Caulobacter sp. FWC2: one gene and its partners. The protein of the gene in region 1 binds, or shares a complex with, the protein of each later gene. Links are inferred from orthologs where the notes say so. Each region holds a gene or a part of one and is shown on either strand. Other genes may lie near its edges.

Region 1 (3,061 bases):
TCGAGTCGGACCTGGGCGCCCAGGTCCAAGCCCAGGGCGCGGGCCTCGGTGATGTCATCCGCGCCCGACAGGATCGTCTCACCCTGGCGGCGGAAGCGCTGAGCGCCGTCCGGGGTCAGGGCCTCGACGATCAGGGTCAGGCGCGAACCGTCGAGCACGGCGCGGGCGCCGATGGCCGTCCGGCACGAGCCTTCCAGCGCGTAGAGCGCGCCGCGTTCAGCGGCGACGGCAAGGGTGGTTTCGCGGCAGCTAACGGCCTGCAGCCAGGGCGCATGGGCGTCTTCCAGGCGGGTCTCGATGACCAGGGCGCCCTGGCCCGGCGCCGGCGGGGCGGCGTCGGGGTCGAGCCAGCTCTTGGTGATGTGACCCAACCCCAGGCGGTTCAGGCCCGACTGGGCCAGCAGGATGGCGTCGGCCTCGCCGCGCTCCAGCTTGGCCAGGCGGGTGTCGACATTGCCGCGCAGCATGACGATCTCGAGATCGGGCCGCACGTGCAGGGCCTGGGCTTGGCGACGCAGGGAGGCGGTGCCCAGGCGCGCGCCCTTCGGCAGGTCTTCCAGCCGCTCGCAGATATTGCTGATGAAGGCGTCACGCGGGTCTTCACGCTCGGGCGTGGCGGCCAGGATCAGGCCCGGCGGCAGCTCGGCCGGCATGTCCTTCAGCGAGTGGACGGCGCAGTCGATGCGGCCGTCCAGCAGGGCTTCCTCGATTTCCTTGGTGAAGAGACCCTTGCCGCCGATCTCCATCAGGCGGCGATCCTGGATGCGGTCGCCGCTGGTGACGATCGGGATCAGCGGAGCGGCCGCCTCGATTTCTTCCTGGGAAGCGTCGAACGGAACGCCCAGCGCATGCGCGATCCGCGCCTGCATCAGCCCCGACTGGGCCAGGGAGAGCTTGGAGCCACGCGCCCCGATACGGATGGGAGGTTGCCGGGACACGGTCGGAACGTTACCTGCGGAGACAAGATTTCATCTTCGCTGCTACAGGAGCGGCGGGAAGCCCGCAACGAATGACTATCCTTACGGATTCTGCACTCACCATCCTCGGCCTGGAGACCAGCTGCGACGAGACCGCGGCCTCGGTCGTGCGCCGGGAGGCGGACGGTACGGTGACGGTGCTGTCGTCCGTAATCGGCACCCAGTTCGAACAGCACGCGCCGTTCGGCGGCGTGGTGCCCGAGATCGCCGCTCGCGCCCATGTGGAGTCGATCGACGCCATCGCCGCCGAGGCCATGCGCGCCTCGGGTCTGGGCTTCGATCAACTGGACGGCGTCGCCGCCACGGCTGGTCCCGGCCTGGTCGGCGGGGTCATGGTCGGCTTGGCGTTCGGCAAGGCCGTGTCGCTGGCGCGCGGCGTGCCGCTAGTCGCGGTCAATCACCTGGAAGGCCACGCGGTCTCGGCGCGCCTGGGCGCCGACATCGCCTATCCGTTCCTGCTGTTGCTAGTCTCCGGCGGCCATTGTCAGTTGCTGGAAGTCTCCGGCGTGGGAGCCTGCAAGCGCCGGGGCACCACGATCGACGACGCGGCCGGCGAGGCCTTCGACAAGATCGCCAAGAGCCTTGGCCTGCCCTATCCCGGCGGTCCGGCGCTGGAAAAGCTGGCGGTCGGCGGCGACGCGGCGCGCTATGCCCTGCCCCGCGCCCTGCTGGGCCGCAAGGATTGCGACTTCTCGTTCTCGGGCCTGAAGACGGCCGCCGCGCGGATCGCCGAGACCCTGACCACCGACGACGAGCGCCGCGATTTGGCCGCCGCCGTCCAGGCCGCCATCGCCCGCCAGCTGTCCGAGCGGGTCGACCGGGCCATGAAGCTCTACAAGGAAGGCCACGGGCCGGAAGACCTGCGCTTCGTCGTCGCCGGCGGCGTGGCCGCCAATGGCGCGGTGCGCGCGGTCCTGCTGGCCGACTGCGGGAAGAACGGCTTTTCGTTCGCCGCCCCGCCGCTGGCCTATTGCACCGACAACGCCGCCATGATCGCCCTGGCCGGGGCCGAGCGGCTGGCGCTGGGGATTTCCGACGACCTCGACGCCGTGGCCCGTCCGCGCTGGCCGCTGGACGAAGCCGCGGCGCTGGCCAACCCCGCCAACGCCTACGGACGCAAGGGAGCCAAGGCATGACCTTCCACCATGTAGGCGTCATCGGCGCCGGCGCCTGGGGCACGGCCCTGGCCCAGGTCTGCGCTCGCGCCGGTCTCCAGGTCACCTTGCAGGCCCGGGAGCCCGAGGTCGTGACGGCCGTCAACGAACGCCATGAGAACGCGGTGTTTCTTCCAGGCATCGCGCTGGAGCCATCGATCAGGGCGGTCACCGACCTGGCCGGCCTCGCCGACTGCGATCTGATCCTGGCCGTGGCCCCCGCTCAGCACCTGCGCGCGGCCCTCACCGCCTTCGCCCCCCACCACAAGGCCGGGGCGCCGATCCTGCTATGCTCCAAAGGCGTCGAGCAGGGCTCGCTGAAGCTGATGACCGAGGTGGCGGCCGAGGTCCTGCCCGGCGCGCCGATCGCGGTGCTTTCAGGGCCCAGCTTCGCTGGCGAAGTGGCGCGGAACCTGCCCGCCGCCGTCACCCTGGCCTGCGAGGACGAGGCCTTGGGCCGCGCCATCGCCGAGGCCATCGCCATCCCGACCTTCCGCCCCTACACGGCCAACGACCTGATCGGGGCCGAGGCCGGCGGAGCGGTGAAGAACGTCCTGGCCATCGCCTGCGGCATCGTCGAGGGCAAGGGCCTGGGCCGCAACGCCCACGCCACGGTGATCACCCGCGGGTTCGCCGAACTGACCCGCCTGGCCGTAACTCTCGGGGCCAAGCCCGAAACCGTCGCTGGCCTCTGCGGCTTGGGCGACCTCGTCTTGACCTGTTCCAGCCCGCAGTCGCGCAACATGAGCGTCGGCCTGGCCCTGGGCCAAGGCCTGACCCTGGAACAGGCCCTGGCCGGCAAGGTCTCGGTCGCTGAAGGGGTCGCCTCCGCCCCGGCCGTCCGCGCCCTGGCCCGCAAGGTCGGGGTCGAGGTTCCGATCTGCGAAGCCGTCGCCGCCATCCTGGCCGGCGAGGTCGAGGTCGACGCCG
Region 2 (2,879 bases), 170 kb from region 1 along the record:
CAGATCGACCGCCTTCTGGCGATGCATGATCTCCTTGCCCTCGGCCTGGGCCACGCAGCCGGCCACGGCGATGGTCATGCGACCACCGTCCTGCGCCTTGCGATCCTTCATCTGCTTGATGTAGCCGAGCTCGGAATAGACCTTCTCGGTCGCCTTCTCGCGGATGTGGCAGGTGTTCAGCACCACCAGGTCCGCGCCTTCCGGATCATCGACCACGCCATAGCCCAGCGGGCGCAGGACATCGGCCATGCGCTCGCTGTCATAGACGTTCATCTGACAGCCGTAGGTCTTGATATAGAGGCGCTTTTGCGGGGTCTCGCTCATGCGCGAGGTTATGGGGTCACGCGGCCCCGGGCGCAAGTTCGTCAGGGTCACACCCGCGACCGCTCAGTCCTCGAGCGGAATGCCGTAGAGCTCCAGACGGTGGTCGATCAGCTTGTAGCCGAGCTTGCGGGCGATCGCGTTCTGAAGCGCCTCGATCTCCTCGTCCACGAACTCGACGACCTTGCCGGTCTTCATGTCGATCAGGTGGTCGTGGTGATGGTCGGGCGTCTCTTCATAACGCGAGCGGCCGTCACGGAAGTCGTGGCGCTCGATGATGCCGCTTTCCTCGAACAGGCGGACGGTGCGGTACACCGTGGCGATCGAGATGTGCGGATCGATGGCGTGGGCCCGGCGGTGCAGCTCCTCGACGTCCGGATGGTCGTCGGCCGACGACAGCACGCGCGCGATCACGCGGCGCTGGTCCGTCATGCGCATGCCTTTTTCGATACAGGTCTTTTCGAGTCGATCCACGGCGGAGCTCCGTCTGAGTCGCGGCAAGATAGGCGGTCGGCCCTTAAGTGTTAAGCGCTCGCCGCATGACAAGCGCGTCCTTGGCCCCATCTGGATGGGGATAATAGCCCTTGCGCAGGCCGACCTTGGCGAAACCGGTCGTCTGGTAGAGGGCGATGGCCGCCAGATTGTCGGCGGCGACCTCCAGGAACATGGCCTCGGACCCGGTCTCGGCGGCGATTCCGGCGGCGATTTCCACCAGTGCGGCGCCCCAGCCGCGACGGCGGGCGGCCGGATCGACGGCGATGGTCAGGATCTCGGCCTCGCCGGCGATCGAGCGGCACAGGATGAAGCCCTTGGCCTCGGCCGGTTCGCCAGCCTCGCCCAGCACCGCGAACGCGCCCGGGGATTTCAGCAGGTCGTCGAACTCCAGCGCCGTCCAGGGCCGGTCGAAGGCCTTGTCGTGGATATCGGCCAGATCGAAAGAGGCCTCGGGCCCAACGGGACGCAGGTTCATGCTTCGGCTTGAGCCGTGGGCAGCGTCGCATAGGGCGCGCGCAGATAAAGCGGACGTGGCGAATGGGTCGGAGCGAGCTTGGCGGCGGCCAGGCGGGCGACGGCGACCGGATCGGGGGAGACAGGCGTCAGGACGGTCGCGTGGCCCAGCGCGTCGGACAGCAGCGGCGCGCCAGACCCGATCAAGGTCGCCGGTCCGCCGGAATAGAGTTCGGCCAGCCGTGCCGCGGCTTCGCCGAGGCCCAGGGCGTCCGGGGCCATCAGTGAAACGCCGTCGGCGAAGCCCTGGATATAGACTTGGCTCATCCGCGCATCGATCACGGCCGCGACGAAGCCCTTGGTCCCGTAGGCCAGGCTCTCCAGCGTATTGACCCCGACGCACGGGATCGACAGCGCCGTGGCCAGGCCCTTGGCGAAGGCAAGGCCGACGCGCAGGCCGGTGAATGAGCCGGGACCAACCGTAACGCCGATGCGGGTGAGGTCGGTAAAGGCCACACCCGCATCGGCGGCGGCTTCCCGCGCCAGGACGCCGATGCGCTCCTGGTGGCCGCGGGTCATGGCTTCGCTCCGCACGGCCAGCACGCGCTCGCCGTCCAGCACGGCGACCGAACTGGCGCCGAGGCAGGTGTCGATCGACAGGATCATGGATCAGCCGGCGCCGACGACCGCGCCCTCGGCCGGACGCCAGATCAAGCTGTTCAACTGGCCCTTTGCCTTCAGGGTCGCCTCGGGCGGAACGGTCTTGCCCGTATAGCCGGGGACGCCGAACACGTAGGAGACGTTCGGGGCCTCGGGGCGCACGCAGATGGTCTGGTTGATCTCGCGACCCTCGCCGGCGCGGCACTGGTCGACGGCGAAGCCGAGATCGGCCCACTTTGCCAGCAGCTGTTCGTCCTTGGGGCCGCGAGCGTCGCCGGCCTCGACGCGGACATAGGCGATCTCGGCCTCATCGTTCTTGCCGATCTCGGCCAAGGGGACGTTGTCCTGCTCGACATTGATGATCGGCTGAGGCGGACCCTCGCCGAAGTGCAGGAAGGCGCTGTCGACCTTGGCCTTCGGGAACAGCACCTTCAGCGTGGCCAGGTCGAAGGCGACCGAGCCATTGATCGGACCGACGCCGTCGTTGCTGATCTTCAGCGGGCCGCCGACATAGGGCGCGATGGCGACGTGGACGGGAGCTTTCGCGCCAGTCTCTGCGGCGGGCGCCGTGGCGGCCTCGTCCTTCTTGGCCGGCCCGCAGGCGGCGAGCAGCACGAGCGGGAGGGCGAGGAGAGTGTGGCGGAGGGTCATCCGGGCGTTTTAGCTCGATGCCCCTCCGCCGTCACCCAACCTGTCGGCAAAGCCGACAGAGGCTGTCACTTAAAGTCAGAGAATCTTCGCCGCCTCGTCGAAGGTCAGGCGCGGGTTGCGTGGGAACAGGCCCTCGTCCGTACCGTGGCCGATCGAGACGATGAAGTTGCTCTTGATGTTCGTGCCCGCGAAGAACTCGGCGTCGACACCGGCATTGTCGAAGCCCGACATCGGACCAGCGTCCAGGCCAAGGGCTCGAGCGCCGAGGATCAGGTAGCCGCCCTGCAGCGAGCTGTTGC
Region 3 (2,863 bases), 4.9 Mb from region 1 along the record:
GGCCGGCGTCAGGCGCGGCACGTCTTCCAGGAAGATCGTGTGGAAGCGCTCGGCGACGGCCAGATAGTCCTGCGGCCCCAGGGCCTGCTGGCACAGGCTGGCGAAGGACGAGCGCAGCATCCCGCCCGCGGCGCGCGGCAGACGCATCTTCCTGCCCAGCACCTCAAGGGTCGCGCCCGTCTCGGCCGCGCCGTCCAGCATGTCGGTCCACAGCTGCTCGAACTCGGCCTGGTTGGCTTTATCATTGGGGGCCAGCCAGGTGCGGGCCGCCCGCAGGCGGTCCAGACGGAAGTCGACCGGCCCGCGCACGGCCACGACGTCCATGGCGTCCTTCAGCATGGCGATGAACGGCGTGAAGAGCTGACGGTTGAGGCCGTCCTTGTAGAGGTCGTCTGGCGGACGGTTCGAGGTGGCCACAAGGGTGACGCCGCGCGCGAACAGCGCCTCGAACAGCCGGCCCAGGATCATGGCGTCGGCGATGTCGGTGACCTGCAGCTCGTCAAAGCACAGCAGGCGGGCGCTCGCGGCGATCAGATCGGCAGTCGGGACGATCGGGTCATCGCCCTTGTGCTGGCCGAACCGCGCCTTGCGCGCCGCCGCGTCGCCCTTGCGCCAGGCGTCGATGTCGGCGTGGACCTCGGCCATGAAGGCGTGGAAGTGGATGCGGCGCTTCTTGGTGATCGGGGCGCTGTCGAAGAACAGGTCCATCAGCATGGACTTCCCGCGCCCGACCGGCCCCCAGAGGTAGACGCCGCGCTGGCTCTTGGGCTTGCGGCCGAACAGCGAGAAGCCGGGCTCGCCGGCGTTGTCGAGATCGGCTTCCAGCCGGGACAGGGCTTCCACGGCCGCGGCCTGGGCCACGTCGGGCCGGATGTCGCCCTGGGCCAGGCGCTCGCGATAGGCGGTGCGTAGAGATGTCGGCATCGAGGAGTGCGGTTAGCGCGAGAGCGGCGCGGGGGGAAGGGCCTTGCGCCTCTCAACATCGACGGAGCGAAGCGCTATGGGAGGGGGATGAATATCCTCCACCTGCCCGACGAAGCCGCGACTCAGGCGCTGGGCCGGGCCCTGGCCGCTACCCTGAGACCCGGCGACGCCCTCTGCCTGACCGGCCCGCTAGGCGCCGGCAAGTCGACCCTGGCCCGCGCCCTGATCCGCGCCCTGACCACGCCGGACGAAGAGGTGCCCAGCCCGACCTTCACCCTGGTGCAGTTCTACGAGACGGCCGGCTTCCCCCTGGCCCACTTCGATCTCTACCGTCTGTCGGACCCCGATGAGGCCTATGAGATCGGCCTGGACGAAGCCCTGGACGGCGGCGTCGCCCTGATCGAATGGCCCCAACGGCTCAAAGGGCGTTTGCCCGCGACTCGGCTCGATATAGACATCGCCCTCGACGGCGACGCGCGGCGCGCCGCCATCACACGGCACGGCGATTTCGAGGGACGTGATCTTGAGTTCTGAGAGAGAAGTGGCGAAGGCCGCGTTCCTGAAAACCCACGGCTTCGGCGACGTCCGCCGCGAGAGCCTGGGCGGCGACGCCTCGACGCGGTCATATGAGCGCCTGCACCGCGCCAAGAACGCAGACGAGGACGGATCCAGCTTCATCTTCATGGACCAGCCGCCGTCCGTCGAGACCGCGCCCTGCCCGCCGGGCGCTACGCCCGAAGAACGCGCCGCGCTCGGGTACAACGCCCTGGCCCGCCTGGCCGCCGGCCGGGTGGACGCCTTCGTCGCCTGCGCAGGCTGGTTGAACGCGCAAGGCCTGTCGGCGCCGAAGGTTTTGGCCGCCAATCCCGCGATTGGCCTGGCCGTCCTGGAAGACTTGGGCGACGACCTTTACGCGCGCCTGATCGAGACCGGGATCGACGAGGCCCCGCTCTATGACGCCGCCATCGACGGCCTGCTGGCCTTGCACGCCGCGCCGACACCGGACGTTCTGAGCTTCGGCGGCTCGACCTGGCCGCTGCTGACCTATGACGATCTCGCGCTGAAGACTGCCCACGACATCTTCATCGAGTGGCAGCCCAAGTTCCGCGACCTGACCTTCGACGAGGCGGCTCTGGCAGAATGGGAAGCCATCTGGGCGCCGATCCGCAACACGGGCGAGGCCGGCGCGACCGTCTTCTGCCACCGCGACTATCACGCCGAGAACCTGATCTGGCTGCCAGAGCGCCAGGGCGCGGCCCGGGTCGGCCTGCTCGATTTCCAGGACGCGGTGCTGGCCCATCCGGCTTGGGACCTGTCGATGCTGCTGCACGACGCGCGCCGCACCGTCTCGCCTGAGCGCGAGACCGCTAGCCTGGAGCGTTATCTGGCCGCGCGGCCGGAACTCGACCGCACCGCCTTCCTGGCCGACTATCACGCGCTGGGCGCGCTCAACATCATCCGGATCCTGGGAATCTTCGCCCGCCTGGTGACCCGCGACGGCAAGCCCCGTTACGCCGACTTCATCCCGCGCCTTTGGGTCTATCTGGAGGTTTGCTTCGCCGATCCGGCGCTAGCGGACCTCAAGGCCTGGTTCGACCAGTACGTTCCCGCCGAGGCCCGCCGATGACCGTTCCGAAAGTCGCCATGGTGCTGGCCGCCGGCCTCGGCACCCGCATGCGCCCCCTGACCAACGATCAGCCCAAGGCTCTGGTCGAGGTGCATGGCAAGGCGCTGATCGATCACATGCTGGACCGCCTGGCCGCCGCCGGGGTCGAGACCGCGGTGGTCAATGTCCACTATTTCGCCGACCTGGTCGAAGCCCACCTGAAGGCCCGCCAGGCCAAGGGGGTTGGCCCGAAGATCGTCATCTCCGACGAACGGCCTCAGGCCCTGGAGACGGGCGGCGGCATCAAGCACGCCTTGCCGCTGCTGGGTGAAG

The links.
Region 2: the proteins of tsaD (region 1) and tsaB are in contact, whole or in part, in a solved structure (PDB 4WQ4), measured with the Escherichia coli proteins. The link is inferred for Caulobacter sp. FWC2 from one-to-one orthologs.
Region 3: the proteins of tsaD (region 1) and tsaE are in contact, whole or in part, in a crystal structure (PDB 6N9A), measured with the Thermotoga maritima proteins. The link is inferred for Caulobacter sp. FWC2 from one-to-one orthologs. Residues at the interface, in WP_004082750.1 of Thermotoga maritima: Cys10, Asp11, Arg49, His50, Leu82, Gly84, Gly135, Gly136, Glu154, Thr155, Leu156, Asp157, Asp158, Ser159, Glu162, Asp165, Lys166, Arg169, Leu170, Tyr175, Lys213, Thr214, Leu217, Tyr218, Gln221, Arg222, Asn324; in WP_004082108.1 of Thermotoga maritima: Leu37, Gly38, Lys46, Lys57, Val59, Lys60, Ser61, Thr63, Phe64, Thr65, Leu66, Met67, Val69, Pro71, Tyr82, Arg83, Leu84, Asp86, Asp88, Phe89, Asp93, Ile128, Asp130, Glu131, Arg134.

Annotation. Positions count from the first base shown.
Region 1 is NZ_PEBF01000001.1:5,066,511-5,069,571, forward strand. What follows is about bases 152-3,061. They hold tsaD (tRNA (adenosine(37)-N6)-threonylcarbamoyltransferase complex transferase subunit TsaD), read left to right. Parts: upstream 152-1,009; coding sequence 1,010-2,113; downstream 2,114-3,061. Other genes in these bases: hemC (hydroxymethylbilane synthase), read right to left, coding at 152-938; CSW62_RS23895 (NAD(P)H-dependent glycerol-3-phosphate dehydrogenase), read left to right, coding at 2,110-3,061. Outside these bases: more of hemC, read right to left, coding at 1-151.
Region 2 is NZ_PEBF01000001.1:5,232,528-5,235,406, reverse strand. What follows is about bases 112-2,839. They hold tsaB (tRNA (adenosine(37)-N6)-threonylcarbamoyltransferase complex dimerization subunit type 1 TsaB), read right to left. Parts: upstream 1,936-2,839; coding sequence 1,288-1,935; downstream 112-1,287. Other genes in these bases: CSW62_RS24710 (malonic semialdehyde reductase), read right to left, coding at 2,656-2,839; CSW62_RS24715 (DUF1131 family protein), read right to left, coding at 1,939-2,580; rimI (ribosomal protein S18-alanine N-acetyltransferase), read right to left, coding at 839-1,291; CSW62_RS24730 (Fur family transcriptional regulator), read right to left, coding at 388-795; miaB (tRNA (N6-isopentenyl adenosine(37)-C2)-methylthiotransferase MiaB), read right to left, coding at 112-324. Outside these bases: more of miaB, read right to left, coding at 1-111; more of CSW62_RS24710, read right to left, coding at 2,840-2,879. UniProt on the Escherichia coli protein: Required for the formation of a threonylcarbamoyl group on adenosine at position 37 (t(6)A37) in tRNAs that read codons beginning with adenine.
Region 3 is NZ_PEBF01000001.1:186,756-189,618, reverse strand. What follows is about bases 23-2,734. They hold tsaE (tRNA (adenosine(37)-N6)-threonylcarbamoyltransferase complex ATPase subunit type 1 TsaE), read left to right. Parts: upstream 23-1,011; coding sequence 1,012-1,458; downstream 1,459-2,734. Other genes in these bases: murU (N-acetylmuramate alpha-1-phosphate uridylyltransferase MurU), read left to right, coding at 2,548-2,734; amgK (N-acetylmuramate/N-acetylglucosamine kinase AmgK), read left to right, coding at 1,442-2,551; zapE (cell division protein ZapE), read right to left, coding at 23-924. In the rest of the region: more of zapE, read right to left, coding at 1-22; more of murU, read left to right, coding at 2,735-2,863. UniProt on the Escherichia coli protein: Required for the formation of a threonylcarbamoyl group on adenosine at position 37 (t(6)A37) in tRNAs that read codons beginning with adenine.